One region of the Micromonospora sp. NPDC085948 genome, then DNA from elsewhere that is predicted to be linked to it. Evidence: riboswitches for the same ligand, from Rfam matches in the RefSeq annotation. Region 1 holds a riboswitch; the other holds the start of a gene.

Region 1 (8,809 bases):
TGCACAGCAGTTTCCTCCATCCGAGCGTGTCTCACCCGTACCGACACTGACCGTTGGTGATGCTGTACTCAGCGCACGCACCGCTTGTCCGTCAGGCCCATCTACGCCGAGGTGTGTGCGCCGAGCACCGCGTCCAGGAGGCCGGGGTAGAGGCGGTCCAGCTCGTCGCGGCGGAGCCGGACCAGGCGGCTGGTGCCGGCGGCCCGGGTCCGGGTCAGGCCGGCCTCGCGCAGCACCTTGAGGTGGTGGCTGCGGGTCGCCTTGGAAACGCCGAAGTCGAAGCTGCCGCAGGCCGCCTCGCCATTCTCGACAAGCGCCCGCACGATCTGTAGCCGCACGTCGTCGGCGAGTGCGGCCAGCACGGTGGTGACCGGTACGTCGGTCAGGTCGGGTTCGTGCGGCTCCATGTGACCAGTGTAACCCTTGTTCGACAACTCTCGAACAACGCCCTAGGGTCGGTGTCGTTGGTTCGACGATACTCGAACATTGGAGCTGACGATGCGACCCCGTGCCGCCGCCTACCCGCTGCTCGCCGTGCTCGGTTGGGGCGTGATGTTCCCGGTCCTGGCCAGTGCGCTGACCCGGGTCGACCCGCTCAACCTCACCACCGCCCGCTACCTGCTCGCCAGCGCCATCCTGGTCGCGATCCTGCTGCTCCGCGAAGGTTCCGGCGCGCTGCGGCACGGCGGCCGGACGGGCGAGATCGTGCTGCTCGGCGTGGTCGGCTTCGCCGGCTTCAACGTGCTCACCAACCTGGCGCTCGAACACGCCGCCCCGCAGCAGATCGCCCTGTTCGTGGCCACCACCCCGCTGATCACCCAGTTGGTCCGCTGGGCGCGCGACGGCGTACGGCCGAAGCCGCTCTTGCTGGCCCTCTCCCTGGTGGCGCTCCTCGGAGTCGGCCTGGTGATCACCCGCGGGAGCCTGGCCGGGCTCGGCCAGTTCGGTCTCGGTGGGCTGATGATGATCGGCGCGGTCCTCGGCTGGGGCATCTACACACACGGTGCCAGCCGGTTCGGCGACTGGTCCCCGCTGCGCTTCACCACCCTGACGGCGCTCGCCGGCACGGCGGCCATGCTGGTCACGAGCATCGGCGCGGACGCCGTCGGCTGGCAGCACGCGCCGGCCGCCGCCGACCTCGCGGCGGTCACCCCACAGTTGGCGTACGCGGTGGTCGTCGGCGCGGTCATCGCGGTCCTGGCCTGGAACACCGGTGTGCAGCGGCTCGGTGCCGCCAACGCGGCGCTGTTCATGAACCTGGTCCCGGTCACCACCTTCGCGGTGCAGATCGCCCGCGGCTACCGCCCGGAGCCCATCGAGCTGGTCGGAGCCGCCATCACGATCGGTGCGCTGGTCGCCGCGAACCTCGCCACCCGGCCTCGGATCCGGCCCTCGTCCCCGCCGCAGTCGACCGCGACCACGGACCAGATCGCCGTGGTCGACCCGGTCGCGGTGAGCGCCCGCTGACCCACCTGCCGGCGCCCCCGGGCCCCGCAGTTGGGGACGGGAGGCGCCGCCGCCGGTGACTCGCTGAGTTGTTCGGCTCACAGCGTGGGATCCGCGGTGGAGGCGACGCAGATAGTTGCCTAGACTCGACGGCACAACTGCATACCTCATCCAGAGGGGCTGAGGGATACGGCCCGACGACGCCCCGGCAACCACCCTGCGCGCTCACCGCTGAGCGACCCGCGGGGCAGGTGCCAATTCCGTCCCCGCCGCACCGTGCGATGTGGGGAAAGATGAGAGGACTCTCGACATGACGTCGACGCTCGCCGCCTCCGGCATCGACACCTCCGCCAGCCCCGCCCGCGCCCTGGTCTGTCGGGCCTGCTCGGCCCGTTACCCGCTCGTCGCCCAGCACGCCTGCTACGAGTGTTTCGGCCCCCTCGAAGTCGACTACGACATCGCCGCCCTGGCCACCGTCACCCGTGAGCAGATCGAGGCCGGCCCGGAGAACATCTGGCGCTACGCCGCACTGCTCCCCGCCGGGCAGGACCCAGCCAGCCGGGTCACCCTCGACCCGGGACTGACCCCACTGGTGGCGGCCCCGCACCTCGCCGCCGAGCTGGGCATCACCGCGCCGCTGTGGGTCAAGGACGACAGCGCCAACCCGACCCACTCCTTCAAGGACCGGGTCGTCTCGGTGGCCCTCACCGCCGCGAAGGCGCTCGGCTTCACCCGGTTCGCCTGCGCGTCGACCGGCAACCTGGCCAACTCGGTGGCCGCGCACGCCGCCCGTGCCGGGGTGCCCTCGGTGGTCTTCATCCCCAGTGACCTGGAGCAGGGCAAGGTCATCACCACCGCCGTCTACGGCGGCGAGTTGGTCGCGATCGACGGCTCGTACGACGACGTCAACCGGCTCTGCGGCGAGTTGGTGGAGACCGACGAGTTCGAGGACACCGCGTTCGTCAACGTGAACGTCCGGCCGTACTACGCGGAGGGCTCCAAGACCCTCGGCTACGAGGTGGCCGAGCAGCTCGGCTGGCGCATCCCGGCGCAGGTGGTCATCCCGATGGCCAGCGGCGAGCTGCTCACCAAGATCGACAAAGCGTTCTCCGAGCTGGTGGAGATCGGCCTGGTCGAGGCGCCGGCCGGCGGCTGGAAGGTCTTCGGCGCCCAGTCCGCGGGTTGCAACCCGATCGCCACCGCGCTGCACGCGGACACCGACACGATCATCCCGGTCAAGCCCACCGGCATCGCCAAGTCGCTCAACATCGGCGACCCGGCCGCCGGCGTCTACGCGCTGGAGGCGGTCCGCCGCACCGGCGGCTGGATGGAGTACGCCGACGACGACGAGATCCGCGCCGGCATCCGCGATCTGGCCCGCACCACGGGCGTCTTCGCCGAGACCGCGGGCGGGGTGACCGTGGCGGTGCTCCGCAAGCTCGTCGAATCCGGTCGGCTCGACCCGACCGCGGAGACCGTGGTGTTCAACACCGGCGAAGGTCTGAAGACCGTCGACGCGGTGGCCGGCCAGGTCGGACCGACCCACCACATCAAGCCCTCGCTGCGCGCCGCCCGCGACGCCGGCCTCCTCGGCTGACCCACCCCGCCACCCGCTCGCCGGCCGGCCCGTGGCCGTTCGCCGGCGGCCGTCGGTCGGTTGGGGTTGATCCACTCGGGTTCCTGGAAGGCGCGGTGTCCGTCCGGCCCGGACACCCCGTTCCCAGGAAATCCGAGTGGATCACTCTGTGACTGAGATTTCGCTGTGAGTGTGGAAAACCCGCCGCTGCGGACTTGACGGCAGGAACCGGACGGCGCAAGATGCTCCGTGCGGGAGGGCATTTCGCCGAAGACTTTTGAAGTTCTTGCGACCCAACGCCGGAGGCGTTGTGCGAGTGTCCCTCCCGACCACGTTCGATCGGGCCAGCGAGTAATTCGCTGGCCCGATCGCTTTTCCGGGCGCACGCTCAGCGCCATGAGCATCACGATCGCGTCGTTCGACGGCACCGACCGAGCCGCGGTCGACGAGGCGTACCTGATCGGCGCGGCGGCCAAAGACGCCGATCTGCCGGACCTTCCACCCTTCTGCCGGCGACGCTTCGACGCGATCTTCCACACGCCGATGCCCGGTGTCGAGTCGCTCTGGGCGCTGGCCCGGCTCGACGGGGTGCCGGCCGGTCACCTCCAACTGGACCTGCCCTACCTCGACAACACCGACAACGCCGGCGCGGAGCTGACCGTGCATCCCGATCTGCGGCGGCAAGGCGTCGGGCGGGCGCTGCACGAGTACGGGGTGCGCCTGCTCCGCGAGCGCGGCCGCAAGCGGATGGTCGCGATGGCCGTCTCCGCGCTGCCCGGCGGGCCGGCCCGAAGCGGGGCGGGCGACGCGTTCGCCGCCGCCACCGGCGCCCAGCCCGCCCTCGCCGAGGTACGCCGCCGGCTCGTTGTCGACGAGATCGACCGGATCGCGCTCCGGGCGGCGCTGGCCGAGGCCCAACCGCGGGCCGAGGGCTACCGATCGGTCTGCTGGCAGGGAGCGACCCCGCAGGAGTACGTCGCGGACATCGCCTACCTCGACGGCCGGCTGATGATGGACGCGCCCATGGGTGACGTGCAGTGGGAGCCGGAGCAGGTGGACGCCGAGCGCATCCGCGGCAACGAGCGGGCGTTCGACGCCCGGGGCCGGCGGCGCTACCACCTCGGAATGCGCCACGAGGCGACCGGCCGGCTGGTCGCCTGGACCCTGCTGGACGTGGGCGCCTCCGCCGACTGGCACGCGTACCAGCAGATCACCATCGTCGACCCGGCCCACCGTGGGCACCGGCTCGGCCTCATCGCCAAGGCCGAGAACCTGCACCACCTGCTCACCCACGAGCCGGCGGTCCGCGTGATCGACACCTGGAACGCGGCCAGCAACGGCTACATGGTGGCGATCAACGAGCAGCTCGGCTTCCGCCCGGTGGACTCCTGGACCGACTGGCAGCTCACGCTCTGACCCGGGCGGTCACCCGTCCGGCCGTTCCCAGCGCTCGACCAGCTCGCGGATCGCGGCCTGGAAGTCGTCGTCCGGCGTGTACCGGTGGCCCTGCACCGGAGGGGGCACGGTGTCCGTCGGTGGAATGAGGAGTCCCTTCGGATCCCGTACCCGACGGTCGACGTGGGCGGCCGGGTCGTCGGGTCCGTCGATGGGCGGGTCGAACACCGGTCCGCCCACCGCGTCGGTGTACCGCCACAGGTTGATCCACCGCCAGGCCAACCGGCTGCCGACCTCGCGCAACATCTCGTCGCTGACGTACGCGGGGAAGATCCGCCGGTACAGGTTGCCGAGCGGGGTGCCGTAGGTGAGCAGGGCCACCCGCTGGCGGCAGTGGTCGGGGAGTTGGAGGACCGTCACCGCCGCGAGCACGCTGCCGTGACTCTGCCCGGACAGCACCACCGCGTTCCCGTCGACGGTGAGCTGCCCGATCCGGCGGGTCAACTCCGGGACGGCCCGCTCGACGTAGCACGGCGGGGCGAGCGGGTGTGCGGCACGCGGCCAGAAGGTGGCCAGCTCCCAGAGCACCCCGACCAGCCGGATCGCGCCGGATCGGTAGGCAACGAGTCCCATCACCGCGAGGACCGTGGCGAACAGTCCGATCAGCAGGGCGCCCAGGTCGGTCACGAAGATCACCGGGCGGGCCAGCGGCTCGCCGCCGAGGCGCAGGGCGAGCGCACCCGGCCCGGGACCGATCACCGAGAGCCCCGCCGCCGCGAGAGTGAGTAGCGCCAACACCACGTACGCGGTGGCCAGCAGCGGCCCGAGCCGATCCGTGAGTCGGGCGCGCATGATCGCGTCGCGGACGGCCCGGACCCGTTCCGGGGCCGCCCGGGAGGCCTCCGGATAGTCCTGCCGAACCAGTTCCTCGGCCTCCCGGCGGCGACGATCCCGGCCGATCCGGGGTCGGAGCAGGGCCGTCACCACCACCAGGAGCACGGCGAGGGAGAAGCCGAGGGTGGCCCAGCGGAAGGCAATCGGCGGCGACAGCGGAGGCGCACCAGGCGGCAGCGGCCTTGCCGGCGTCGGGCTGGAACCACGGTCCAGATACTCGGCGAGCCCGTAGGTCAAGCCCGAGTCGTAGGCGACGCCCAACCCGATCGCGACGGTTATCAGCACCGGCGCGCCCACCCCGGCCAGCCGAAAGAGGGGGCGGGGAAGGGAACGGCGCTGCACCACGACCACCAGGCCGAGCATCGCGAGCAGCACCACCTGCCCGGCGAACAGCCCGGCGGCCAGCATCCCGTACCCCGGCAACATCCCCTCGGCCGTCCAGGGCGGCCGTGGCAGCAACGCGTACCCCAGGGTCAGCGCGGTGAGCGCGACGGCCACCCAGCGGATCGTCCGCGAACTCCGCTGGTCCTGCTCTCCGCCCCGCTCTATCGCCGGCCGGCAGAGCAGCACCACCGCGCCGGCGAGCAGCGCCACGACCGCGGCCAGCAGCAGCCAGCCGGGCAGGGTGGCGTCGTGCGGCGCCAGAGCCAGCAGCAGAGTCACATCGAGCGTGCCCAGCGCCACCGCGACGTGCACGGAGCGCAGGCGGCGCAGCAGCGAGCGGGTGTCCCAGAAGGCGGGCGCGTCGAGCCGGTCCGCACCCACCCCGGGCGCGTGGTCGCTGTCCTCGGGGAGTTGCCAGGTCCGGGCACCGAGCCGCCAGATCAGGACGATCGCGATGATCGGCAGTGCGGCCAGCAGCGCGAGCCGCTGCCCCGGGGGCACGTCGCCCAGCCAGGACAGTTCCCGCCGCCCCTCCAGGCACCTCGGGTAGGCCGCGCACTGCCAGGCGATCAGGTCGAGGGACACCCCGACGGTGGACAGCACGTACATCGCGGTCATCGTCGCGGCCAGCAGCCGGCACAGCGCCTGGGCGGCGTGGCCGCCGCGACCGGTGACCGGCAGCATCCACACCGCGATGTTGCTGAGCATGAACGGCAGGAGGAGGACCAGGGAGAACGTCCGGGTCGCCGTGCCGCCGGTCAGCCGGCTCCAGCGGTACGCCTCAACCGCCACCCCGTCGCGATCCGACTGGGGACCGTAGCCGGGCCGCGGCCGGTAGAAGCCGGCGTTGTCGTCTCCCGCGACCCGCGTGACGATCGGGCGGTCGAGGATCGCCTCCGGCCCCTTGTTGGCGACCCCGTGCACCCGGATCTCGGTGATCCTCACCTGCCGCCCTTTCCTGGCCGGCTTCCTGGCTGGAGGCCCGCGGTTACCCGCTGCCGGCCCGGGCAACCCCGGTGCTGTCGGGCATTGGCGCTACTGCTCGCGGACCGGACTGCGGCATGAGTCGCTGTCGGGCATTCGCGCTACTGCTCGCGGACCGGACTGCGGCATGATGGCGGGCATGACGGAGACCCCGCAGCCCCTGTACGACAGGCACGCCGACACCCTCAACCGTGCGCTGACCGCGATCACGGAGCGGGGCTACTGGTCCGCCTATCCCGAATCTCCCAGCCCCCGGGTGTACGGCGAGACCGCCGCCGCCGACGGCAAGGCCGCCTTCGAGGCGTACCTCGGTGGTGACTTCCCGCTCGACCAGCCGGGCACCGGCGCTCGGGTCGCCACCGAGACGAGCCCGTTCGGGGTGGAGTTGGCGGTGCGTTACCCGCACGCCGGCCCCGGCGAGCTGATCGACGCCGCCTCCGCCGCGCTGCCGGCCTGGCGCGACGCCGGCCCGCAGGCCCGCGTGGGGGTCTGCCTGGAGATCCTCGACCGGCTGCACAAGCACATCTTCGAGCTGGCCAACGCGGTGCAGTTCACCAGCGGGCAGGCGTTCGTGATGGCCTTCCAGGCCGGCGGCGCGCACGCGCTGGACCGGGCGCTGGAGGCGCTGGCGTACGCGTACGCCGAGATGACCAGGCACCCGGGCACGGCCGGCTGGGAGAAGGCCGCCGGCAAGGGCGACCCGCTGCGGATGACCAAGACGTTCCACGTGGTGCCGCGTGGGGTGGCGCTGGTGATCGGCTGCAACACCTTCCCGACCTGGAACTCGTACCCGGGGCTGTTCGCCTCGCTGGTCACCGGCAACCCGGTGCTCGTCAAGCCGCACCCGCGCGCGGTGCTGCCGCTGGCCATCACCGTGAAGTACGCCCGGGAGGTGCTGGCCGAGGCCGGGTTCGACCCGAACCTGATCATGCTGGCGGCCGAGGCGCCCGGTGAGAAGCTCGCCAGCGACCTGGCCCTGCACCGCGCCGTGAAGATCGTCGACTTCACCGGCTCCACCGAGTACGGCGACTGGCTGGAGACGCACGCCCGGCAGGCGTCGGTCTACACCGAGAAGGCCGGCCTCAACACGGTCGTCATCGACTCCACCGACGACTTCGCCGGCATGTGCCGCAACCTGGGCTTCACGCTGACCCTCTACAGCGGTCAGATGTGCACCACCTCGCAGAACATCCTCATCCCGGCCGGCGGCATCGAGACCGACCAGGGGCACAAGAGCTTCGACGAGGTGGCCGGCGGGATCGCCGCCGCCGTCGGCAAGCTCACCGCCGACCCGGCCCGGGGCGTCGAGCTGACCGGCGCCATCGTCAACGACGGGGTGCTGGAGCGGCTGGCCGAGGTCACCAAGGTGGGCGAGCCGGTGCTGGAGTCACGGGCCGTGGCCCACCCGTCGTACGCCGACGCGGTGGTGCGTACCCCGACGATCGTGAAGCTGACCCCGGACGACGCGGAGACGTACGGCCGGGAGTGGTTCGGGCCGATCTCGTTCGCCATCGCGACCGACTCCACCGCGCACAGCCTGGAGCTGCTGTGCCGCACGGTCGGCGAGAAGGGCGCGCTCACCGCGGGGGTCTACTCCACCGACGAGGCCGTGCTGGACGCCACCGAGGCGGTCGCGGTCGAGGTCGGGGTGCACCTGTCCTGCAACCTGACCGGCGGGGTCTTCGTGAACCAGTCGGCGGCGTTCTCCGACTTCCACGGCAGTGGCGCCAACGCGGCGGCCAACGCCGCGCTGACCGACGGGGCGTACGTGGCCAACCGGTTCCGGATCGTGCAGTCGCGGCGTCACGTCTGATTTTTAGTTGCGGTTGGGGTTTCCGGGGGGAGCCCACCCGCTCCAGGCGGTCAGGCTTGATCCTTCCGCGGGCGGGCTCCCCCCGGAAACCTGTTGTGGGCAGGCTGTCCTCAGGCGCTGCCGGCTTTGGGGCAGCAGCACCGGGGTTTTGCCGTGGGATGGGTTTCCGGTTTTCGGGGTTAGGCGGGGCGGCGCATTTGTAGTTCGGTCAGTGCGGGGATGGTGGGGTGGGGGACGCGTACCCCGGTGTCTTTGAAGCCCAGCCGTTGGTAGGCGCGGTAGGCGCGGTCGTTGCCGACCACCACCTCCAGCAGCAA
Region 2 (8,809 bases), on a different contig from region 1:
CGCCACCACGGCCGGGCCGGCGCTGGCGCCGATCCCGTACGTCACCGCGTCCCAGCCCTGACCCCGACGTTGCGCCCGCTCGTCCGGAGCGAGCAGCGCGGCGAGCCGGCTGCTCAGTCCCCCGGTCAGCAGCGGCCCGCAAGCCCCGGCCGCGATCAGCAGGGCCACGGGCACGCCGACGGGCACCCGACCGAGCAGCAGCCCGGCCGCCGCGACCGCCGCGGCGTACGTGACGAAGCCGACGGCCAGCCGGCCCCGGCCGTCCTCGGCCCGGTCCAGCCACCGGGCCAGCAGCGGCCCGAGCAGGTGCGGTGCCGTCAGGCAGGTGGCCAACAACCCGCCGAGCAGCGCCGGACGGGTCGCCCCCACCGCCGGCAGGGTGGCCAGCAGCACCACTCCCACCGCCCCGCCGGCGTCCGCGCCTCGGGCGAGCGTCGCGGCGACGAGGTAGCGGGGCAACGCTCGGCGAGCGGGGACGACGGACGAGACCATCTCCGCAGCTCGGCTCACCCGGTCTCCCTACCCAGTCGACCACTCTCGACAACGCTGATGCGTTATGTCCGGTTTGGCAGGCCGCAGTCGGAAACCCGAAAACAAGCGGTGCGAATACGGCCGGGCGTGGGAAAGTTCGAGGTGGCTGTCGTACCGGTGTGACCCGCCAGCGCGTGGATCGCCCGACCGGTGGCGCGCTGACGCCGCGCCACCGACGACGGCGTCGACGAGGAGAGGCGGGGCCCATGCAGGCTCAGCGCAGACCAGCACGTGCGGAGCGGAGCCAGGCCCGGGACGACCGGACCGGCGGCGGCATGACCGGGGCGGCGACGCCGCTGACGATCTGGGCCGCGGCCGTCCTTCTCGGCCGGATCGCCGCCGGTGACGACGACGTCGAGGACGAACGGCACATCCTGCGCGGCATCGAGTGATCCGGGGCGGGTGGCTCACAGCCAGCCGCGCCGCTTGAAGATCACGTAGAGGGTGCCGCAGACCAGCAGCATCAGCAGCAACGCGAACAGATAGCCGAAACGCCAGTTCAACTCCGGCATGTGGACGAAGTTCATCCCGTACACGGTGCCGATGAGTGTCGGTGCGAACAGGATCGCCGCCCAGGACGAGACCTTCTTCAGTTCCTCGTTCTGCGCGTAGCTCGCCGCGGTCAGGCTGCGCATCTCCTCGTTCTGCTGCTGCGAGACGAGGGTGGCGTTGACGGTGAGGATGTTCTGCAACAGGTGCCGGAAACCGTCCACCCGCTCCACCACCTGGGTCAGGTGGTCGGTCACGTCCCGCAGGTAGCGGCGCAGCTCCTCGTCCGTGCCGGCACTGCTGGCGCCGTCGGCAAGTGCGTCGAGTACGGCGAGCAGGGGCCGGGCGGCCCGCTGGAACTGGATGACCTCGCGGCTCAGGCCGTAGATGCGCCGGCTGGCGTTCGGGTCGCCGCCGAACACCTGGGTCTCGATCTCGTCGATGTCGTTCTCCAGCCCGGCCACCACCGGCGCGTACCCGTCGACGACCTGGTCGAGGATCGCGTACAGGACCGCCTCCGGTCCCCGGGCGAGCATCGGCGCGTCGGTCTCCATCCGCCGCCGCACCGCGGCCAGGTCCGGGACCTCACCGTGCCGGACGGTGACCACGAAGCCCGGCCCGATGAACAGGTGCAGCTCGGAGAACTCGACCTCCTCGCGCAGGTCGTCGTAGCGGGCGGCGCGCAGCACCACGAACAGGGTGTGCCCGTACCGTTCCAGCTTGGGGCGCTGGTGGGCGTTGATCGCGTCCTCGACCGCCAGGTCGTGCAGCCGGAACTCCCGGGCCAGCGAGGTGATCTGCTCGATGTCGGGCCGGTACAACCCGATCCAGGCCATCGCGGCGTCCTGCTCCTGCAGGCAGCGGTACGTCTCGGCGAGCCCGGACGGTGAGGCGAAGCGGTGCCCTCGGACGTAGACCGCGCTGTCCACCAGACCGCCGGTGGGCGGGTCGGGCGACACCGTCGACGGCGGCACGCCGTCGGTGCTGTCGTGCTCGTCAAGTTGGCGACCGAAGCCACCACCGGGGCGGAATCGACGGCCACCGACCATGCCTGTCCCCTCCCCCGGCGCCGTCCGGCCCGGTGCGCTCCCGCCGATCCGGGAGGGCTGCATCCCCCGTGCCCACGACCCGAAACCAGCCCGCCGACGGGTGGGTTCCGGGCACCCGGGGACGGGCGCGGCCCGACGGGCGGATACTCACGGTGACCATGGGCGGATGACGGGGGACGCGCCGATGGAGGTGGACAGACGCGGCGGTCGGCTGCGGGGGTGGTTGCTCGACGCGGGCTCGGACCACGCCGTGCGGCACCCGGGGCCGCACGGACGCCCGCCGGAGCACCGGCAGCATCCGTGGTGGAAGGTGATGTGCCTGACCGGCGTCGACTACTTCTCCACCCTGGGCTACCAGCCGGGCATCGCGGCGCTGGCCGCCGGGGCGCTGTCGCCGGTGGCGACCCTGGTGCTGGTGCTGGTGACGCTGCTGGGCGCCCTGCCGGTCTACCGGCGGGTGGCCGTGGAGAGCCCGCACGGTGAGGGTTCCATCGCGATGTTGGTACGCCTGCTGAGCTACTGGCCGGGCAAGTTGCTGGTGCTGGTGCTGCTCGGTTTCGCGGCCACCGACTTCATCATCACCATCACCCTGTCGGCCGCCGACGCGACCGCGCACATCGACGAGAACCCGTTCTGGCCGGACGGGTTCAAGGGGCACGAGGTACTTGTCACGCTGCTGCTGGTGGCCCTGTTGGGCGCGGTGTTCCTCAAGGGATTCACCGAGGCCATCGGCATCGCCGTCGTGCTGGTGGCGGCCTACCTGGCGCTGAACGCGGTGGTGGTGGTCGACGCGCTGTGGCGGGTGGTGACGCACCCGAGCGCCGTCGGGGACTGGACGACCATGCTGACCACCGGGCACGGCGATCCCTGGCTGGTGGTCGGGTTGTCGCTGCTGGTCTTTCCGAAACTGGCGTTGGGCCTGTCCGGCTTCGAGACCGGGGTGGCCGTGATGCCGAGCGTACGGGGCGACCCACAGGACTCCGAGGATCGACCGTTGGGCCGGATCCGCGGCGCGCGCCGGCTGCTCACCACCGCCGCGGTGATCATGAGTGTCTTCCTGATCACCAGCAGCGTGACGACCACCATCCTGATCCCGGCGGAGGACTTCCGGCCGGGCGGGCCGGCGAACGGCCGGGCGCTGGCCTACCTGGCGCACCAGCACCTCGGGGAGGTGTTCGGCACCGTCTACGACCTGTCCACCATCGGGATCCTGTGGTTCGCGGGGGCGTCGGCGATGGCCGGACTGCTCAACCTCGTCCCCCGTTACCTGCCCCGCTACGGCATGGCACCGGCCTGGGCGCGGGCCGTCCGGCCGCTCGTGCTGGTCTTCACCACGGTGGCCTTCCTGATCACGGTCGTCTTCGATGCCAGCGTGGACGCGCAGGGCGGCGCGTACGCAACAGGTGTGCTGGTGTTGATCACGTCCGCGGCGACGGCGGTGACGCTCGCGGCGGCCCGGCGGCGTCAGCGCGGTCGCACCGTCGCGTTCGGCGTCATCGCGGTGGTTTTCGTCTACACCACCCTGGCGAACGTGGTGGAACGCCCCGACGGCGTCAAGATCGCGGCCTGTTTCATCGGCGGGATCATCGTGGTCTCGGTGCTGTCCCGGGTGTCTCGGGCCTACGAGCTGCGGGTGGACCGGATCGAGCTGGATCCGGTCGCCACCCGGATGATCGACGAACGCGCCGGACGGCGAATCCGGCTCGTCGCCCACGAGCCCGACCGGCACGACGAGGCCGAGTACCGCGCGAAGTTGGCACAGACGATGGCGGACAACGACTTCCCCGACGACAGCGACGTGATCTTCGTCGAGGTGCACGTCACCGACCCGTCGGACTTCCAGACCGAGTTGCTGGTACGCGGCGGCCTGGCCGACGACAGCTTCGCGGTGCTCAGTCTGACCAGCTCCTCGGTGCCCAACGCGCTCGCCGTCCTGCTGCTGGAGATCCGCGACCGCACGGGGCGGCGACCGCACATCTACTTCGAGTGGAGCGAGGGCGGCCCGGCCCGCAACTTCCTGCGCTACCTGGCGTTCGGGCAGGGCGCGATCGCCTCGGTCACCCGGGAGATCCTGCGCCGCCAGGAACCCGACCCGTGTCGCCGGCCGCACGTGCACGCCGGCTGACCTGCGGGCCGAGCATCCTCCGCGCACGGTGAGCGTGGTCATAACGACTGGACGATCCACCCGTGCGTGCTGCTAGCCTCGCTGCAGGTCATGAGTGCCAGCGCGAAGCCCCGGCTCGCTGGCCGGCAACCCTCCTCCGCGGTGGGGTGCCCCGGGTGAAGACCAGGCACCGGCACGACGTCGGTGCAAGCGTGGCCTGGCACCCAGGTCAGCACAGACCCGGGAGACCCATGCGCATCCTCAGCACCGCCCCACCGACCGATGTCGCGCAACTCCGCGCCGGTCAGCCCACGCCGGCACTGACCCGGCGGCGGCACGTGGACATGATGCGAATGTGCAGCGCCGCGTGTCGACGCGGCCCTCGGCACTAACTAGCACACCTCTCTTTTTCCGAGCCTTTCCAGCGGTACGCCCATCGGGCGCACCGTCGGCGGCACACGTCCGTGCCCGCCGAGACATGACCCCTTTCGGAGACACCCGTGCGAATCCTTCCTGCCCTGACCCGTGCCGCAGCCCTGGGCGCGGCCACGATCCTGGCCGCCACCGCTCTCACCGCCTGCGGCGACGACACCTCGTCCGACGCCACCGCCAACCCGTACGGCCTGGCGCAGCCGGGCGTGCTGCGGGCCGGCACGCTGACCGACGCCCCGCCGAACGTGTACCTCAAGGACGGCAGGTTCACCGGCTTCGACAACGACCTGCTGACCGCCGTGGCCGGCAGGCTCGGCCTCACTGTCGAGTTCGTCGGCACCGACTTCTCCGCGCTGCTGTCCCAGGTCAACAACCACAAGTTCGACGTGGGCAGCTCCTCGATCACCATCACCGAGGCGCGCAAGAAGACCGTCGACTTCGGCAACGGCTACGACTTCGGCTACTTCGGCCTGGACGTGCCGGCCGGCTCGCCGATCACCGGCTTCGACCAGCTCGCCGGCAAGCGGGTCGTGGTGGTGCAGGGCACTGTGCAGGACGACTACGCCACCGGTCAGCAGCTCGACCCGGTCCGGGTGCCGGACTACAACGGTGCGATCAACCAGCTCAAGGCCGGCACCGCCGACGCGTGGATCGCTCCGGCCGAAATCGGCGAGAAGTCGGCCGCCGACAGCACCGGCAAGATCACCGTGGCGGCCAAGCAGCTCAGCCCGGCGCCGACCGCGTACGCCGTGGCCAAGGGCAGCGACAAGCTGCGCGAGGCGCTGAACAAGGGCCTCGACGAGGTCATCGCGGACGGCACCTGGAGCAGGTTGCAGGCGCAGTACTACCCCGGTCGGCCGATCCCGGCGGACTTCACGCCGGGCAGCGGCACCGTGTCGGCACCGACCGCGTCGGGCACGTCGTCGAAGCCGTCGGCGTCCGCGTCGGCCGTGCCGTCGGCGTCCGCGTCGGCCGCGTCCTGACCCGGTGACGAGCGAGCAGGGCGGTAGGAGAGGCGACCGATGGATCCGTTGAGCACGCTGTGGGAGACCTTCTTCGACATCGACGCGATGCGCGAGGCGCTGCCCGAGATGCTGACCGTCGGGTTGCCCAACACACTGATCCTGGCGGTCTCCGCCGCCCTGCTCGGCTCGGTGCTGGGCCTGCTGTTGGCCGTCGCCGGCATCTCGCGCAGCCGTTGGCTGCGCTGGCCGGCGCGGGTCTACACCGACGTGTTCCGAGGACTTCCGGCCGCGGCGACGATCCTGCTGATCGGCGTCGGGCTGGCGCCGCTGGGCATGCAGGTCTGGGGACCGGACCCCTACCCGTTGGGCATCCTGGCGCTGTCGCTGATCGCGGCCGCGTACATCGGGGAGATCTTCCGGTCCGGCATCCAGTCGGTGGAGGCCGCCCAACTGGAGGGCGCCCGCGCCCTCGGCTTCTCCTGGACCGACGCGATGCGGCTGGTGATCATCCCGCAGGGCATCCGGCGGGTGTTGCCGGCCTGGGTGAATCAGCTCATCGCCCTGATCAAGGACTCCAGCCTGGTCTACTTCCTCGGCCTGGTGGCCAGTCAACGGGAGCTGTTCCGGATCGGGCAGGACTACGCCGCCACCACCGGAAACGAGTCGGCGCTGCTGCTGGCCGGGCTCTGTTACCTGGTGTTGACCGTCCCACTGACGCACGTCGTCAACTGGATCGACCGGCGGCTGCGCAACGGCCGGCCGGCGACCGCACCGACAGACGAGGACGACGACGACACCGCTTCGGCGTACGTCGCGACGGAAGGACACCGGTGATGACCACCGACACGACCACCTCGGTCAGCCTCGACGTACGCGACGTGCACCTTGCCTTCGGACCGAACCGGGTGCTGCGCGGCGTCGACCTCACGGTGCCGCGCGGCGCGACGGCCTGCGTGATCGGCCCGTCCGGGTCGGGCAAGTCGACGCTGCTGCGCACCATCAACCGACTGATCGAGCCGGACCACGGCGACGTGCTGCTGGACGGGCGCAGCGTGCTGGGCGACGACCCGGACGCGCTGCGGCAGCGGGTGGGCATGGTCTTCCAGCAGTTCAACCTCTTCCCGCACATGAGCGTGCTGCGCAACGTCACCCTCGCGCTGCGCCGGCTCCGCAAGCTCGGCGAGGACGAGGCGGAAACCGTCGCGCGGAACCAGTTGGACCTGGTGGGGTTGGCCGGCAAGGCCGACGCACGACCGGCGCAGCTCTCCGGCGGTCAGCAGCAACGCGTGGCGATCGCCCGGGCGCTGGCCCTGCGGCCGGAGGTGATGCTCTTCGACGAGGCCACCTCGGCGCTCGACCCGGAGTTGGTCAAGGGTGTCCTCGGGGTGATGGCCGACCTGTCCGCCGCGGGCATGACCATGGTGGTGGTCACCCATGAGATGGGCTTCGCCCGGCAGGTCGCCGACACCGTCGCCTTCATGGACCGGGGCGTGGTGTTGGAGGCCGGCCCGCCCGAGGCGATCTTCGAACGGGCCGAGCATCCTCGGCTGCGCCGGTTCCTCGCGCAGGTGCTCTGACGAGGCGGCCGATCAGTCGTTGGGCCCGCGCCCCAGCAACCGGATCTCCTCGTTGTCCAGCGCGGCCTGGAGTTCCTGCAAGACCAGGTCGTCGATCTCCCGGTTGTCGCGCAGTCGGGTGACCTCCCGCCGCTTGTGCGCGAGGACCCCGAGGCGCAGGCGATGTTCCAGGCGACGTTCCTCGGCGCTGTTCCCTCCGGTCTCGTTGACGTCCGCCAGGTGCCGCTGGTACTCGGCCTGCAACCGGCGTACCGACTCCTCCCGGGCACCGACCTCGGCGGCGACCTGCGGTAGGGCGGCCAGACCCGCCTCGGTGGCCCGCCGCCGGGCATGCCGGGTCTCGTCGACGCGTTCCGGGTCACCGACCAGCCCCGCCCAGCGCACCACGAGCGGCAGGGTGGTGCCCTGAACCAGCATGATCAGCACGATCACCAACGCGGTGACGAAGATGATCAGGTCTCGTTCGACCACCGGCCGACCGGCGACCGTCATCGTCGGGACGGCCAGGGCGGCGGCGAGCGACACCGCCCCCCGGAAACCGGACCAGCCGGCGACGGTCCCCACCCGCCAACTGGGCGGACCTGAGTCCTCGTCCATCATCCGGCGTCGCCGCAGCCGCGCCGACTGGGAGGTGAGGTAGATGAAGACCAGCCGGGTGGCCACGACGACCACCGTGACCACCAGCACGATCACCAGCGCCCGCTCGGGCGAGGTGCTGGTGATGCCCCGCACCGCCCGGGGTATCTGCGTGCCGAGCAGGACGAACAGCCCGCCGTTGATCAGGAACGTGGTCAGGTCCCAGAACGCGTACGCCAGCACCCGGGACCGGGCGCGGATCACCCGTGGGCCGGCGTAGGCCAGCACCAGCCCGGCGACCACCACCGCCAGTACGCCGCTGGCGTGCACCGAGTCGGCCAGCAGGAAGGCCCCGAACGGTGTCAACACGCTCAGCGCGCCCTCGCGCAGCGGATCGTCGAGCCGCTTGCGGATCAGCACCACGGCCGCCCCCACCAGCAGACCGGCGACCACGCCACCGACGCTGGCGCCGACGAACTCCTCGCTGATGCCCAGCACACCCGGCTTGGCGCTCTGACTGAGCAGACCCACCGCCACCGCGAAGACCACAAGTGCGGTGCCGTCGTTGATCAGGCTCTCCGCGTGCAGGGTGGTGAGGAGCTTGCGGGGCAACCGTTTGGCCAGGCCGGTGACCGCGGCGGCGTCGGTCGGCGCGAGGACCGCGCCGAGCACCCAGGCGGCGGCCGGATTCACGCCGAACGCCTGCGCGGTGAACGACACCGTCACCATGGTGAGCACCACGAGCACCACCGCGAGCAGCCCGATCACCGGCAGGTTGGCACGGATCTCGCGCAGGCTGATGGTGAGGCTCTCCCGGTACAGGATCGCCGGCAGGAAGATCAGCAGCACCAGGTCCGGTTCCAGGGTCACCTCGGACAGCGGCGGCGTGAGCCCGAGCAGCACCCCGAACGCGATGAGCAGAACCGGCGGCGCGACCCGGTACCGACCACCGAGGGTGGTGCCGATCAGGACGGTGCCGCCCAGCACCACGATCAGGACGAGCACCTCCACGCGTACCCCCTCGATCGTTGGCGCGACGGTGGACGCGCCGGTGCTTCAATCTGACCGCACTCGCCGGCTGGTTCC

The links. Region 1 has a riboswitch for S-adenosylmethionine ahead of thrC (threonine synthase). Riboswitches for the same ligand answer to the same signal wherever they lie in the genome.
Region 2: linked by a shared signal. The riboswitch ahead of AB0O48_RS11710 (ABC transporter substrate-binding protein) and the one ahead of thrC (threonine synthase) in region 1 are both predicted to bind S-adenosylmethionine.

What each region holds. Positions count from the first base shown of each region.
Region 1 is NZ_JBFBJW010000002.1:285,837-294,645, forward strand. It holds gene AB0O48_RS07085 (metalloregulator ArsR/SmtB family transcription factor) at 102-407, opposite strand; gene AB0O48_RS07090 (DMT family transporter) at 499-1,467, shown strand; SAM riboswitch class I at 1,611-1,746, shown strand; gene thrC (threonine synthase) at 1,757-3,043, shown strand; gene AB0O48_RS07100 (GNAT family N-acetyltransferase) at 3,419-4,438, shown strand; gene AB0O48_RS07105 (hypothetical protein) at 4,448-6,640, opposite strand; gene paaN (phenylacetic acid degradation protein PaaN) at 6,819-8,492, shown strand; gene AB0O48_RS07115 (GNAT family N-acetyltransferase) at 8,672-8,809, opposite strand, start outside.
Region 2 is NZ_JBFBJW010000003.1:449,024-457,832, forward strand. It holds gene AB0O48_RS11690 (MFS transporter) at 1-510, opposite strand, end outside; gene AB0O48_RS11695 (hypothetical protein) at 738-923, shown strand; gene corA (magnesium/cobalt transporter CorA) at 939-2,069, opposite strand; gene AB0O48_RS11705 (amino acid transporter) at 2,236-4,194, shown strand; SAM riboswitch class IV at 4,281-4,392, shown strand; gene AB0O48_RS11710 (ABC transporter substrate-binding protein) at 4,674-5,588, shown strand; gene AB0O48_RS11715 (amino acid ABC transporter permease) at 5,628-6,404, shown strand; gene AB0O48_RS11720 (amino acid ABC transporter ATP-binding protein) at 6,404-7,147, shown strand; gene AB0O48_RS11725 (Na+/H+ antiporter) at 7,160-8,734, opposite strand.